Regions from separate parts of the Gordonia sp. NPDC003376 genome, predicted to be linked through region 1. Evidence: predicted binding sites of a transcription regulator. Region 1 holds the regulator's gene; each other region holds the start of a gene.

What was found. The regulator LexA, encoded in region 1, represses DNA repair genes until DNA is damaged. The targets are predictions, from matches to a motif close to CGAACANNTGTTCG.
Region 2: the regulator LexA is predicted to act here: its motif matches at 2,062-2,075, upstream of ruvC (crossover junction endodeoxyribonuclease RuvC).
Region 3: the regulator LexA is predicted to act here: its motif matches at 2,962-2,975, upstream of ACWDUA_RS14320 (DUF222 domain-containing protein).

The regions. Positions count from the first base shown of each region.
Region 1 is NZ_JBSFRM010000002.1:275,797-280,819, reverse strand. It holds gene ptsP (phosphoenolpyruvate--protein phosphotransferase) at 1-1,284, shown strand, start outside; gene lexA (transcriptional repressor LexA) at 1,445-2,245, opposite strand; gene ACWDUA_RS03520 (LysM peptidoglycan-binding domain-containing protein) at 2,427-3,083, shown strand; gene nrdR (transcriptional regulator NrdR) at 3,108-3,617, shown strand; gene hrpA (ATP-dependent RNA helicase HrpA) at 3,591-5,023, opposite strand, start outside.
Region 2 is NZ_JBSFRM010000002.1:167,458-172,480, reverse strand. It holds gene pdxT (pyridoxal 5'-phosphate synthase glutaminase subunit PdxT) at 1-295, shown strand, start outside; gene ACWDUA_RS02980 (YebC/PmpR family DNA-binding transcriptional regulator) at 383-1,135, shown strand; gene ACWDUA_RS02975 (hypothetical protein) at 1,386-1,994, opposite strand; gene ruvC (crossover junction endodeoxyribonuclease RuvC) at 2,096-2,686, shown strand; gene ruvA (Holliday junction branch migration protein RuvA) at 2,683-3,282, shown strand; gene ruvB (Holliday junction branch migration DNA helicase RuvB) at 3,369-4,406, shown strand; gene yajC (preprotein translocase subunit YajC) at 4,522-4,911, shown strand.
Region 3 is NZ_JBSFRM010000012.1:91,636-96,658, forward strand. It holds gene adh (aldehyde dehydrogenase) at 1-593, shown strand, start outside; gene ACWDUA_RS14315 (DUF779 domain-containing protein) at 646-1,068, shown strand; gene ACWDUA_RS14320 (DUF222 domain-containing protein) at 1,201-2,925, opposite strand; gene ACWDUA_RS14325 (DUF2254 family protein) at 3,878-5,023, shown strand, end outside.

The sequences.
Region 1 (5,023 bases):
GACCTCGAGGACGTCCGCGACCGTGTGATCGCCGAGGTCCTGGAGCTCCCGGAACCCGGTGTCCCGGTACCGGACTCGCCGTCGGTGCTGTTCGCGGACGACCTGGCCCCCGCCGACACCGCCGGTCTCGATCCCGCGCTCGTCACCGCCCTGGTCACCCGACTGGGCGGACCGACCAGCCACACCGCGATCATCGCCCGCCAGCTCGGCATCCCGTGTGTCGTGGCGGTGCCCGGACTCGGTGCCGTGGCGGCAGGTACCACCGTGCTCGTCGACGGCACCACGGGCACCGTCGAGATCGAGCCGGCTCCGGCCGCCGCGCAGGCGGCGGTGGCCACGAGCCGCCGGCAGGCCGAGGTCGTCGCCGCATGGTCGGGACCGGGCCGCACGGCCGACGGTCACGAGGTGGCGGTGCTCGCGAATGTCGCGGACGGGGTCTCCGCGCGCGCGGCGACCGGATATCCGGTCGAGGGCATCGGCCTGTTCCGCACCGAACTGACCTTCCTCGACCGCACCGACGAGCCGACGATCGACGAGCAGGCGGCGCTCTATCGCGAGGTGATCGACGCTTTCCCGGGTGGCAAGGTGGTGATCCGCACGCTCGACGCCGGTTCGGACAAGCCGCTGCGGTTCGTCGACCACGACACCGAGGCGAACCCCGCGCTGGGTATTCGCGGAAACCGGCTCACCGCAACCCATCCCGAGATCCGGATGAACCAGCTCGATGCCATCGCCCGGGCCGCGCACGAGTCCGGTGCCACCGCGCGGGTGATGGCACCGATGATCGCCGGTCCGGCCGAGGCCGCGGAGTTCGCCGCCGAAGTGCGTGCGCGAGGAATGATCGCGGGGGTGATGATCGAGATCCCGTCGGCGGCGATCCTGGCGTCGGCGGTGCTCGCGGAAGTGGACTTCGTCTCGATCGGGACCAACGACCTGACCCAGTACACGATGGCCGCCGACCGCATGTCGGCCGAGCTCGCCGAGCTCACCGATCCGTGGCAGCCCGCCGTGCTGCACCTCATCGAGGGTGTGGCCCGGGCCGGGGCCGATGCCGGAAAACCCGTCGGGGTGTGCGGCGAGGCGGCCGCGGATCCGCTCCTCGCCTGCGTCCTGGTCGGGATGGGCGTCAGCTCGTTGTCGAGTGCCCCCGTCGCGGCGGCGGGTGTCGGTGCACGGCTGGGGCAGGTGTCGCTGGCGCAATGCCGCGACGCGGCACGGGCGGCCCTGGCGACCTCGCAGGCTGCCGACGCGCGAGCGGCTGCAGCCGCGGTCCTGGCGGGCTGACAACCGCACGGCCGTGCATCGCGTGTGACAACCGCGAGGCCGTGAATCACGGTGTGGGAATCCCTGTGCGACAACCGCTGCACGATGACGCCGTCTGAAGAACTGCCTTCCGGGATGCGATTCCGGGAGGCGGTTCTCGTCGAGGCGACTCAGCCGGGTGTCAGACCCGGCGCATCACGGTGACGACCTTGCCGAGGATGACGGCGGTGTTGCCGGGGATCGGGTCGAAGAGCTCGTTGTGGGGCATCAGCCACACCTGGCCGTTGCCCCGCTTGAGGGTCTTGACGGTCGCCTCGCCGTCGATCATCGCGGCGACGATGTCACCGTTGTCGGCCACATTCTGCTGACGGACCACCACCCAGTCGCCGTCGCAGATCGCGGCGTCGACCATCGACTCGCCGACAACCTTGAGCATGAACAGCGATCCGTCTCCGACCAGCTCGCGCGGTAGCGGGAAGACATCCTCCACCGCCTGCTCGGCGAGGATCGGTCCGCCGGCCGCGATCCGGCCCAGCACCGGGACGAATGCCGGGGTGGGCAGACCGGCCGCGGTCGGGTCGTCCGACGGATTCGGGTCGATCTGGTTGTCCTGCACGTTGACCGCACGCGGCCGATTGGCGTCGCGTTTGAGCAGGCCCTTGCGTTCGAGGGTGCGCAGCTGGTGGGCCACCGACGAGGTCGAGTTGAGACCCACCGCATCACCGATCTCCCGGATGCTCGGCGGGTACCCGCGTTCGCGGACCGACCGGCGGATCACCTCGAGCACCTCGCGCTGACGCTGGGTCAGCGTGGCCTCGATGACGACCGGATCGATCGCATCCGGGTCGGCCGCGGCCCTCGACGCCCCGGTCCTCGACGATCCCGCCCTCGACGACGCCGCCTTGGGCGACCCCGCCTTCGACGACCCGGCCCTCGACTTCGCGCCCGACGACCCGGCCGCGCGCCGCGTCTTGTCACTCATCGCGTACGTGTCCTTTCCGTGCCGCCCCGCGTCGGCATCTCTGTGGTCGAGGTTATCCCACGTTCCCGACAACCTCAAACACCTGTTCGAGGTGTTTCCACGACATTCGTCAGAGCTCCGTGATAGAACTTCGAACAACAGTTCATCGAACGCGTGATCGAGAAACGGGAGGCTCTCTCTCATGCAGACAACCCTGACAACCGAACGTCGGGTGGGCACACCCACCGACCGGATATCCGTCGCCGCCGTACCGCGACCTGCGGCAGGGGTCCGCGGCGCCGATCGTCACCCCGTCGGTCGGCGTCCCGGCGGCCGCGGTGCGCTCGGGCACCCGGGCGAGGTCGAGGGCACCCGCGCGGGTGTCCAGCCCCGCGGCTTCGGCGAACCCCACACCGGCGAGCGCCGCGCCGCGGCCGAGATCCGGAGTCGTGGCCGTGTGGTGGCGGGTCGTGCCGGTGCCATGCGCGGTGGGGCCGGCCGTGTGGCCTGTGCCGACCCGGTGCGGGTCCCGGTGTCCACCGCGTCGAGGGGTGTGTTGTCGGCAGTCCATCGTCGGCGTCGCACCACCGCGGTCGCGGTGATGACCGGTGCCGCGCTCGCGATGCTGGTGTGGATCGTCGCGATCGCCGGCTCGGACTACCAGCGTGCCGCCGTCCCGTCTCCGGTCTCCACCCAGGTGGTGCACGTCCGGGCGGGGGAGTCACTCGGATCGATCGCCGCCCGGGTGGCCCCGGACATGCCGACCCGGGTGGTGATTGACGAGATCGTCGAGCTCAACGACATGGCGGGCAGCGGTCTCCAGGTCGGGCAACCACTGCTGACGCCGCGTTACCGCTGACCGGTGGGACGGTATTGTCGTGGTATGCGCTGCCCGTTCTGCAGAAACGAAGACACCAAGGTCATCGACTCGCGTGTCGCCGACGAGGGGCAGGCGATCCGTAGACGACGTTCGTGCAGTTCCTGCGGCCGCCGCTTCTCCACCGTGGAGACCGCCGTGCTCGCCGTGGTGAAGCGCAATGGCGTCACCGAACCGTTCAGCCGCGAGAAGGTCATGCGCGGCGTGCGGCGGGCCTGCCAGGGGCGCCACGTCGACGAGGACGACCTCGCCCAGCTCGCCCAGCAGGTCGAGGAGGCGGTCCGCGCCTCCGGTGCCGCCGAGATCCCCAGCAACGAGGTCGGTCTTGCCATCCTCAAGCCGCTGCGCGACCTCGACGAGGTCGCCTATCTGCGCTTCGCATCGGTCTACCGGTCGTTCGATTCGCTCGAGGACTTCCAGCGCGAGATCGACGACCTGCGCGACGAACGCTCTCGCCACGGGGATGCGGTCGGGGTCAACGGCGCCGTCTCAGCCGAGTCGGTCAAGGGTTCGTAGCGCCCGCTTCTCCGACACCGGATACCGCGTGCCCAGACGTTGGGCGAACAACCCCACCCGCAGTTCCTCGACCATCCAGTGGGCCTGCTCGTTGACTCGGTCGCGGCGCGGTTCCGGCACCTGCTCGAGGCGCTGATTCCACCGGGCGATCACCCGGTCGACACTGGCCATCGCGTCGTGATCGCGGGCCGCGGATGCGGGCAACTGCTCCAGTCGTGACCGTGCCGCCGCCAGGTACCGTGGCAGATCCTCGAGATGGGTGTGCGGTGTGGCCAGCACGAATCCGTCGAAGATCAGGTTCTCCAGCTGTTCGGCGACGTCGTCGGCCGGTACCTGACCGGAGTGGGTGTCCATCACGCGACGCAGGGGCGCCACCTCGCGTAGCGCATCAACCGCCAGTCGCAGATACTCCGGGGCCACCGCGGTCACCCGTGGACGCAATGTCGCGACCATCTTCTCGAACGCGGCCGGGTCGCGGACCGCGAGGGCCGCGTCCGCGGACACGAGGTCGCGGATGGCACGTCGGGTGCAGTCGGCGAACAACTGCGCCGACTCGCGATAGGGGTTCTGGCTCAACGCCAGCCGGCCCGCCGGGTCCAGCCCCGACGACGCCTTGGCGCTCAGTGGCGGGATCGCGGCGTCGAGCAGGGTGATCACCGCCGGGAGGTGCAGCCGCGCCGCCTCGTCGGTCGATGCCGCGGCGGTGACCTCGACGCCGTGGGGACGGGCCGGATCGCCGGCGACGCGCAGCGTCGGATATCGGGTCAGCTGTTGTCCGGCGACACGGACGGTCTCGTCGACGGCGAGTGTGCCGATACCGTCAGCGGTCCAGCGTGTGTGCCGCACGGCCGGCGCGATGGCAGCGGGAGATGGTGTGGCACCACTCAATTCGGCCAGCGAGTCTGCACGTGCGGTGATCTTCCCCGTCGGGTCGGCGAGGGCGAAGTGCATCCGCAGGTGCGCCGGGACGCGGTCGATGTCGAAGTCCTCGGGACGGACCCGGTGCCGGGTGATCTCGGCGAGCTCGCGTGCGAGCCCGCGCACCAACGGTTCGGAGCGCGGCTTGAGGCGGGACAGCGCGAGCGTGGCGAAGCGCTGCGCGGGTGCCATCGTCTTGCGCAGCTGTTTGGGCAGCGTCTTGACCAGCTCGGTGGCGAGTTCCTCCCGCATCCCCGGGACCAGCCAGTCGAAACCGGCGTTGCGGATGTGGGGTAGCAGGGGAGCCGGGATGACCACCGTGACACCATCGTCGGCAGCGCCGGGCTCGAACCTGTACCGCAGCTCCAGGCGGGTGTCGCCCTGGGCCCAGACCCCGGGATAGTCGGTGTCGGCGACGCTGACGTCGGCCGCCACGTCGGCGGGGGTGAGGTCGAGCAGATCCGGGGTGGCGCGGCGGGCGGCCTTCC
Region 2 (5,023 bases), 110 kb from region 1:
CCGCAACGCATTCGGACGTCAGGTCGAATCCTTCGAGACCGATCTGGAGATCGCCGGCATCACCGACGAGGTGCCGATGCGTGCGGTGTTCATCCGTGCACCATGGGTGGAGAAGGTCGGTGACGGGGTGGAGGTGCTGGCCAAGGTGCCCGACGGCCCGGCCGCCGGCCGCGTCGTGGCGGTCCGTCAGGGGCAGGTACTGGCCACGTCGTTCCACCCCGAGGTGACCGGTGATCGGCGGGTCCACGCATATTTCGTCGACATGGTGCGTCATCCACGCCACCCGGCGCCGTAGACTGGACTGTCGACGTCAGGAAGTTGGTTTGCCCGTGGCCGGTCGTTCGGCGGAGGTCGCGGTGCACGGGAAGGATCGGAACAGCGTATGAGCGGCCATTCCAAATGGGCCACCACCAAGCACAAGAAGGCGGTCATCGACGCCAAGCGCGGCAAGATGTTCGCGAAACTGATCAAGAACATCGAGGTGGCGGCCCGAACGGGCGGTGGTGACCCGGCCGGTAACCCGACGCTCTACGACGCGATCCAGAAGGCCAAGAAGACCTCGGTCCCCAACGACAACATCGAGCGGGCGCGCAAGCGCGGAGCCGGTGAAGAGGCCGGTGGCGCCGACTGGCAGACCATCATGTACGAGGGCTATGGCCCCAACGGTGTGGCGATCCTGATCGAGTGCCTCACCGACAACCGCAACCGCGCCGCCGGTGAGGTCCGCACCGCGATGACCCGCAACGGCGGCAACATGGCGGATCCGGGTTCGGTGGCCTACCTGTTCACCCGCAAGGGTGTGGTGACCCTCGACAAGGACGGTCAGAGCGAGGACGACGTCCTGATGGCCGTGCTCGACGCCGGTGCCGAAGAGGTCACCGACCTCGGCGAGCAGTTCGAGATCGTCAGCGAGCCCACCGACCTCGTCGCCGTGCGCACCGCGCTGCAGGACGCCGGAATCGACTACGACTCGGCCGAGGCCAGCTTCCGCGCCTCCGTGGAGGTCGCCGTCGACGCCGAGGGCGCCCGCAAGGTGTTCAAGCTGATCGACGCGCTCGAGGACTCCGACGACGTGCAGAACGTCTACAGCAACGTCGACATCAGCGATGAGGTCCTCGCCGAACTCGACGACTGACGAGTTCCCCGGCGCGCAGCAGGTCGGCGTTGGACCACCTGCTGACGCAGGCAAGCGTTGGACCACCTGCTGCCGCAGGCAAGCGTTGGACCACCTGCTGACGCAGGCAAGCGTTGGACCACCTGCTGACGCAGGCAAGCGTTCGACCGCCTGCTGACGCAGGCAAGCGTTCGACCGCCTGCTGCCGCAGGCAAGCGTTCGACCGCCTGCTGCCGCAGGCAAGCGTTGGATCACCTGCTGAAACCGCAGGTCACCGGACGGCGATCGCCGGCCGTGCCGGGTGGTCGTAGCGGACCTCGATGTCGGCGGGCCCGGCACCCGCGGCGTGCTCGAGCAGTGGATCGACCGTCCAGTGCTCGTCGCCGGGCAGGTGTCGCCGCAGCGCGGCCCCCGACATCCGCAGGGCGATCGTCACATCCGCGTCGTGACCTCGACCGAGCAGCATCGGGCCGCCGACCAGCACGATCTGGTCGGCGGTCGCCGCTTGCGTGGAGTCGCGAAACGAGCGGTCCCGCTGCGCATCCCACAGTCGGGGCAACCAGCGGCCGTGCCGGTGCAGCGCGGCGATCACCTCGCGGTCGATCGCCGCATGGTCGACGAATCCGTCCCGGAAGGTCAGCGGATCGGCGCGGCCGTACTCGAAACGCAACGACGCCGGCCGCAGGTAGTCGTCGGTGCGGACCACACCCGCCGCACGTCCCTCGGCGCGCAGCCGCCGGGCGATCGTCTCGGCGAGGTCGTCCGGACGCGCGGGGGCGGGACCGTCGACGATCACCACGCCGGCCCCGTCGATCCGTCGGATGCGTGTGATGCACTCGTCGACGAGTCCGTCCGGGGTGCTCGGATGGAAGGTGGTCATGTCGCATCCAGTCTGCCCGTCGTGCCGTGTCGGTGCGCGTGACCGTCGCACCCACTCGGTAAGATCTCGAACAACTGTTCGTTGTGAAGAGGGGTGCGGTCTTGCGGGTGATGGGTGTCGACCCCGGCCTGACCCGGTGCGGTATCGCACTGGTCGAGTCGGGGAACGGTCGGCAGGTGACGGCGCTCGACGTCGACGTGGTGCGCACGCCCACCGACATGGATCTCGCCGAACGCCTACTCGCGGTGTACACCGCGGCGTGCCACTGGCTCGACGTCCACCAGCCCGACGTGGTCGCCATCGAGCGAGTGTTCGCCCAGAACCAGGTGTCCACCGCGATGGGCACCGCCCAGGCGGGCGGTGTGATCGCCCTGGCGGCCGGGCAGCGCAACATCCCCGTGCGGTTCCACACCCCGTCGGAGGTCAAGGCTGCGGTCACCGGCAGTGGCCGGGCCGACAAGGCGCAGGTCACCACCATGGTGACCCGTATCCTCGGGATGCAGACCAAGCCGCGCCCGGCCGACGCCGCCGACGCGCTGGCACTGGCCATCTGCCATTGCTGGCGTGGGCCGATGATCGAACGGATGGCGGCCGCCCAGCGCAAGGCCGACGAGATGGCGAAGATCCACAGACAACGGGTCGCCGCGGCCCGGGCCGGGCGCACCGCCGGCGACGAGGGGAGAAGTGCATGATCGCGTCGGTACGCGGACCGGTGGTCGAGGTGGCCCTCGACCACGTCGTGATCGACTGTGCCGGTGTGGGTTACCGCGTACTGGCCACCCCCGACACCCTCTCGCGGCTGCGCCGCGGTGACGAGACCACACTGCTCACCACGATGATCGTGCGCGAGGACTCGATGACCCTCTACGGGTTCACCGAACCCGACGCCCGTGCATTGTTCGCCCTGCTGCAGACGGTGACCGGCGTCGGTCCACGCCTGGCGATGGCCACGCTCGCGGTCCTCGTCCCCGACGCCCTGCGCCGGGCCCTGGCAGACTCCGATGTCAAGGCGCTGACCACTGTGCCCGGCATCGGCAAACGAGTGGCCGAACGGCTCGTCGTGGAACTGCGCGACAAGGTCGACCGACCGGTGTCCGAGTCCGCCACAGGGGCCGGACCGGCCGGCCTCGGCGGGATCGGGCCGCAGGTCACCGAGGCTCTCATCGGACTCGGTTTCACCGCCGCCCCGGCGGAGAAGGCGGTGGCCGCGGTGCTCGCCGAGGACCCCGACGCCAACGCGTCCGAGGCACTCCGACACGCACTCAAGCGGCTGGGTAGGACCGCGTGAACGCCCCCCGGGATTTCGGCGCTGGGGATTTCAACCCTGGGGATTTCAACCCCGAGGACCTCGAACGCGAGGTCAGTGCCACCCCGGTGCGGGCCGACGCCGACTTCGACGCCGGGCTGCGGCCGCGGTCGCTGGCCGACTTCATCGGCCAGCCCCGTGTGTGCGAGCAGCTCGAACTCGTCCTCCATGGCGCCAAGAAGCGTGGCGGCACCCCCGATCACATCCTGTTGTCGGGACCGCCCGGCCTCGGCAAGACATCCCTCGCCATGATCATCGCCGCCGAGATGGGATCGGCCATCCGCGTCACCTCGGGTCCGGCACTCGAGCGGGCCGGAGACCTCGCGGCGATGCTGTCGAACCTGATCGAGGGCGACGTCCTGTTCATCGACGAGATCCACCGCATCGCGCGCCCCGCCGAGGAGATGCTCTACCTCGCGATGGAGGACTTCCGGGTGGACGTGGTGGTGGGCAAGGGCCCCGGCGCCACCTCCATCCCGCTCGACGTCGCACCGTTCACGCTGGTCGGCGCCACCACCCGGTCCGGATCGCTCACCGGACCGCTACGTGACCGGTTCGGCTTCACCGCGCACATGGAGTTCTACGACACCGACGAGCTCGTACAGGTGCTCCGACGCTCGGCAGGCATCCTCGGCATCGACCTCCGGCCCGAGGCCGCCTCCGAGGTCGCGAGCCGCTCGAGAGGGACCCCGCGTATCGCCAACCGACTGCTACGCCGGGTCCGCGACTACGCCGAGGTCCGCGGCGACGGGGTGATCACCGTCGACGTCTCCCGGGCCGCGCTCGCGGTCTACGACGTCGACGAACTCGGTTTCGACCGGCTCGACCGCGCCGTCCTCGACGCGCTGATCAGGGCATTCGGTGGGGGACCGGTCGGTGTGTCGACCCTGGCCGTGGCGGTCGGGGAGGAGCCCGCGACCGTCGAGGAGGTGTGCGAACCATTTCTGGTGCGTGCCGGGATGATCGCGCGCACCCCGCGCGGCCGGGTCGCGACCGCCGCCGCCTGGCACCATCTCGGCCTGACGCCGCCGGCGGGTGCGATGAACGCCACCTTCGGGGTCCGGCCCCGGGAGGTGGGCACACGATCGGTGTCGGACGACCTCTGATCGGACAATTCCGACGCGGGCTCGGTGGTGGGCTTGCCCCCGCATGGCACACTGGAAGAAGTGTGTGTGCGGCCCGACGTGGCCTCGCCGAAGTGATGAAGGAAGACGTCTCTCCATGGAATCCCTGTTTTTCCCCGTGCTGCTGGTCCTGCTGGTCGCATTCATGTTCTTCTCGGTGCGCAAGCAGAAGAAGCGCGCGACCGAGATGCAGGACATGCAGAACTCGGTGCAGACCGGTGCCCGGGTGCAGCTGACCTCGGGCCTGTTCGGCACCGTGATCGATTCGTCGTCGTCGGACTACGTCGACGTCGAGATCGCCACCGGTGTGGTGACCCGCTGGAACCGTCTCGCGATCATGCGTGTGGTCCTCACCGAGGATGCCGCCGCGACCTACCCGGGCCACACCCCGGTCGAGACCGACGACGACGATCTGGACACCCCGCCGCTCGACGGCCCCAACCTGAACAAGTCGGGTGGCGACAGTTCGGCCGATTCGGACAAGTGATCGGACCGTCGATCCGACAAACCGGACAGCTCGCCTGAACGGTCCCGACTCTCCGCCCCCGGCGACGCCGGGGGCGGAGGCATGTCGGTTGCCGACACGCATCTGACGGAGC
Region 3 (5,023 bases), on a different contig from region 1:
AGGAGAGCATCTACGACAGCTTCCTCGAGAAGGCCGTCGACCGTGTCTCGAAGATCAAGCAGGGCAACCCACTCGACACCGACACCATGATGGGTGCCCAGGCGTCCAACGACCAGTACGAGAAGATCCAGTCGTACCTGGCGATCGGTAAGGAAGAGGGCGCCAAGGTCCTCATCGGTGGCGAGGCCGCCGACCTCGGAGGCGACCTGTCCGACGGCTACTACATCAAGCCGACCGTCTTCGACGGCCACAACAAGATGCGCATCTTCCAGGAGGAGATCTTCGGCCCGGTGCTGGCCGTGACCACCTTCAAGGACTACGCGGACGCCATCCACATCGCCAACGACACCCTCTACGGTCTCGGTGCCGGCGTCTGGAGCCGCGACGGTGCCACCGCCTACCGCGCCGGCCGCGAGATCCAGGCCGGTCGTGTGTGGACCAACACCTACCACGACTACCCGGCCCACGCCGCCTTCGGTGGTTACAAGCAGTCGGGCATCGGTCGCGAGACCCACCTGATGATGCTCGAGCACTACCAGCAGACCAAGAACCTGCTGGTCGGTTACGCTCAGAACGCGAAGGGCTTCTTCTGATCGGGAGATCCCGCCGCTTCTGAGCCAGCTCGACCGAAAGCAGGTGAACCCCGTGTCAGAACAGAACGTTCCTGATCGGGTGGTCGCCACAGACACCGCCGTGCAGCTCCTGACCAAGTTGTCGGAGTTGCACGGCGGCCTCATGATCCACCAGAGCGGTGGATGCTGTGACGGTTCCGCCCCGATGTGTTATCCCGTCGGCGAGTACCGGGTGGGCCAGCGCGATGTGCTGGTGGGCGAGATCGTCCTCCCGGAACCGCTTCCCGCCGTGCGGGTCTGGATCAACGGTGACCAGTTCGAACTGTGGAAACACACCCAGCTGGTCCTCGACGTCGTCAAGGGCCGGGGTGCCGGATTCAGCCTCGAGGCGCCCGAGGGGGTGCGGTTCCTCTCCCGCTCACGGGCTTTCAGCGACGACGAGAACGCAGTACTCGCCGCTCACCCGCCCCTGACCGGGGCGACCGCCGGCGTCTGAGGGACCTGTCGCAGACAACTGAAGACAGTCACGACGAGACCACCTGTCATGCAGGTGGTCTCGTTGCGTTCGTCAGTGGGGGTCCCCGGGTTCGTGGTGCCCGAGACCATGGTCCCGGGCACCAGTGGGCGGTCAGAGTCCGAGGATTTCGAGGATCTCGACCAGGCGGGTCTCGATCGGTCCGACGGGGGTGATGACTTCCCGGATGGGGAGTCTCATCCCGGTGTCGTCGGGGTTCTGGTCCAGACCGGTGTCGAGGTCGAGGGGTGGGTCGAACACCGTGATCACCAGAGCATCGTCGTCGATCATGACGAATCCGTCGTCGGTGGTGCTGTCGAGAGTGACCTTGGCGGGTTGACCGGTCTCGGTGCTGCTGGTGTTGGTTTCGGTGCCGTGGATTTCGGCGCGTACTTGTGCCAGGTGTGCCACATACTGTTGTCCGACGTCGGGGAGCCGGTTGACGTGTTTCTCGTTGTGGGGTTGGCCGGGTTTGGTGTTGCGTTGCCACCAGGTGCGGCCCTCGTCCGGACCCGACCTGACTTTCCCGGTGGTGTATTGGCCGGGTTGGTCACCGACCATGCGGTGGTGGGTGGGGCAGGCCGGTGCCAACTCGATGATGTCGGTCCGGCCGCCGTCGGCGAAGTCTTTGACTGCGTGATGGATTTCGACGTGTGCTGCTGCTCGGTCGCATCCGGGTGCCGAGCAGTGATGTCCGTCGGGTGCGGAGAACAACATCAATCGTTGATGTTTCGTGGCTATCCGTTTGGCTTGCCCGAAGTACAGGGGGATGGCGGTGTGGTCTTTGAACACTGATAGATACATTTGGGCGTCGGCGGCGAGGTCGATCAGGTCCGGGATGGGGATCAGGGTTCCGGTCGCGGTGATGGCGTAGCCGGCTTCGCGGATCAGGTCGTTGACATCGGTTTTGACGATCAGTTGGATCGGGACACCCATGTTGGTTGTGCCGAGCATTCCGTCGGCGAACACGGCGGTCAGTAGGGCGTTCACTGCATCGTGGTTGCGTTGGGCTTGGGTGCGCATGTCTTTGACGGCGGCGGCCTCCAGGGCGTCGGGGTCGACCATCTCGGCGGTGCGGCTGTCGCCGATGATGCTGTTCTGCTGGTCGGGGTTGTTGACCCCGTATTTGGCCCAGGCGGCGAAGAGTGTTTCGAGTCGGGCTCGCAGGATGGGGTCGACGTAGCCGGACAGTTTGGACATGCCGTCGGCGCCTTGTTTGCCGAGGGTGATTCCGCGTCGACGGTCGCGGTCTTTCTTCTCGATCAGCTCGCCGTCGGGGTCGATGTGGGCGATGATGCGGGAGCCGCAGGTGCCGAGTGCAGAGGCCCCGAATTCGGTGGCGTGTCCGGCGAGGGTGCGTTCGGCGGCGATTTTTTCGTCGTAGGCGGCGGCGAGGGGGATTTTCTTGAGCCAGGACAGGGCGATGTCGATGTGGGTGGGGCCGGCGTCGCCGGAGGCGAACACTTTCGCGAGTTCGGGGTATTCGGCCTGGGTGGGTTCGCCGGTCAGGGAGCGTTCGGGTTGGACGCGGTCCATCCGTTCGAGTCGGGCTTTGCAGGTGGAGGCGTGGAGTTCGGTGTCCATGAACGCGAAGATGGTGCGGTAGCCGCGGTCGCGGTGGATGTCTCGGTGGTTGATTTCGGTGATCACCCGGTCGCTTTGGAAGGTCAACCGGTTCAACGATTTTTCGGCGGTTTTCGCGATGGTGATCAGGGTGTCGGCGTTCCTGGCGGTGAGGTCGGCGGCGGCGAGTAGGTCCAACCCTTGCGTGATCAGGGCGAGTGCACGGGCCGCGTCGGTCCTGGGTTCGGTTGTACCGGTATCGGTCTCGTTGGCCATCGACGCTCACCCCCTGTCGCGTGAAGATTCTTTTATGGTACAGGTGTTCGATGGTGTGTGCAAGGGGTTTGGGGTGGTTGGTTTTCGGCTCTGGTTCGGCGTGATCGACAAGTGGCGGTTGGTGGTTGAGCTGAAGGGGAGCGGAGCGACGAGGCGTGTCGAAACCTCAGACGGCCGACGTCGTCGACGTGACCACCTCGGAGGTGGTCACCTCCCAGCGTATGTTGCGGGGATTTCGACACGGGTCCTCGCTACGCTCGGTCCCGGCTCAATCAGCAACGGTGGTCCCGGCTCAATCAACAAACGGGGTCCCGGCTCAATCAACAAACGGGGTCCCGGCTCAATCAGCAAGCAGCGGTTGGTGGTCGAGCCGATGAGGAGCGAAGCGACGAGGCGTGTCGAAAACTCAGACGGCCGAGTCGTCGGCGTCCCCACTTTGGAAGTGGTCGCCTCCCAGCGTATGTTGCGGAGATTTCGACACGGGTCCTCGCTACGCTCGGTCCCGGCTCAATCACCTTTTGGCCGTACATGGTTGAGCCGATGAGGAGCGTAGCGACGAGGCGTGTCGAAACCTCAGACGGCCGACGTCGTCGACTTGACCACTTCGGAGGTGGTCGCCTCCCAGCGTGTGCTGCGGGGATTTCGACTCGGGTCCTCGCTACGCTCGGTCCCGGCTCAATCATCAATGTGCGTCCCGGCTCAATCAGCAATGGGCGTCCCGGCTCGATCATCGCCGGGAATTCTCGCACAATCATCAATCGGTGTCCCGGAACGATCATCGATGGCGTGCGTGGCATGCGTCGACCCCGGGATCGAAGCCGTGGATGGCATGGTTCGGCCTCGGGCGAGCCATGCAGCGGCATCCACATCACTCGTAGACGGGCCCCTGATCCCCTAGGCTCATCGGCAGTGCAATACGGACCGGACCGTGCAGGGATCGAGGACTTCAGAGATGACCGATTGGTTCCACCGCACCGTCATCGATCCCGGACGGCTGCCGTTGTTCCTGTTCCTGATCGCGTTCATCCTGACCTTCCTGTTCATCCGGTTCAGCGTGCGGATGATCCGCGCCGAGGTCAGCTGGTGGCCGGGAAACGTGGCGCCTGGCGGACTGCACCTGCATCACGAGTTCTTCGGCGTGATCATGATGGCGTTGTCGGGGTTCGGGCTGATCGCCGTCGCCCGCTACGACGCCCCGATCGCCGATGCGGTCCTCGCGTCGATCTTCGGGATCGGCTGTGCCCTGGTGCTCGACGAGTTCGCCCTCATCCTGCACCTGCGCGACGTGTACTGGGAGGAGGAGGGCCGCTCGTCGGTGGACGCGGTGTTCGTCGCCGTTGCGATCGGCGGGCTCTTCCTGGTGGGGCTGCGGCCGCTGGACATCTCGGCTGCGGTGGGGGACTGGCAACACACTGCGGATCCGTCCGAGCGAATCGGCGTGGTGATCGGGGTGGCGATCAACGTGCTGCTCGCGGTGATCACCCTCGCGAAGGGCAAGCTCTGGACCGGGCTGGTAGGGATGTTCCTGCCGTTCCTGCTGCTGTTCGGCGCGATTCGGGTGGCCCGTCCGGCATCACCATGGTCGCGGTGGTTCTACGGATCGCGAGAGGCCAAGTACGAGAAGGCCGTCGCCCGTGAGGTCCGGTATCGCGAACCCCTGATCCGCTGGAAGATCGTCGTGCAGGAGGCCCTTGCCGGACGGTTCGGTGTCCCCGACAAGCCGCCCGCCCTCACTCCACAGCTGCCGGTCGCCGACAACGCGGTGCCGAAGGCCGTGGCACCCAACGCGATCGCCACCGCGATCCGGTGGCACCGTACCCGGCGGGCGCTACGTGTGGCGCCCACCTGGCGGCTGCCCGCGGTCCTGATCGTCCTCGCGATCGTCACCGCGATCCTGTGCATCACCCTCGACGAATCCGTCGGTTTGGACGTCGATTCCGGAACGCTCGCCACGGTTCTCGGTGTGATCGCCGGCGCGATGGCCACCCTCACCGGTCTGGTGTTCACCGCGGTCACCCTTGCCATGCAGTTCGGTGCGTCGCAGATCTCGGTGCGGGTGATCCCCCGCCTGCAACGGGAACCGACGATGCGCTGGTCG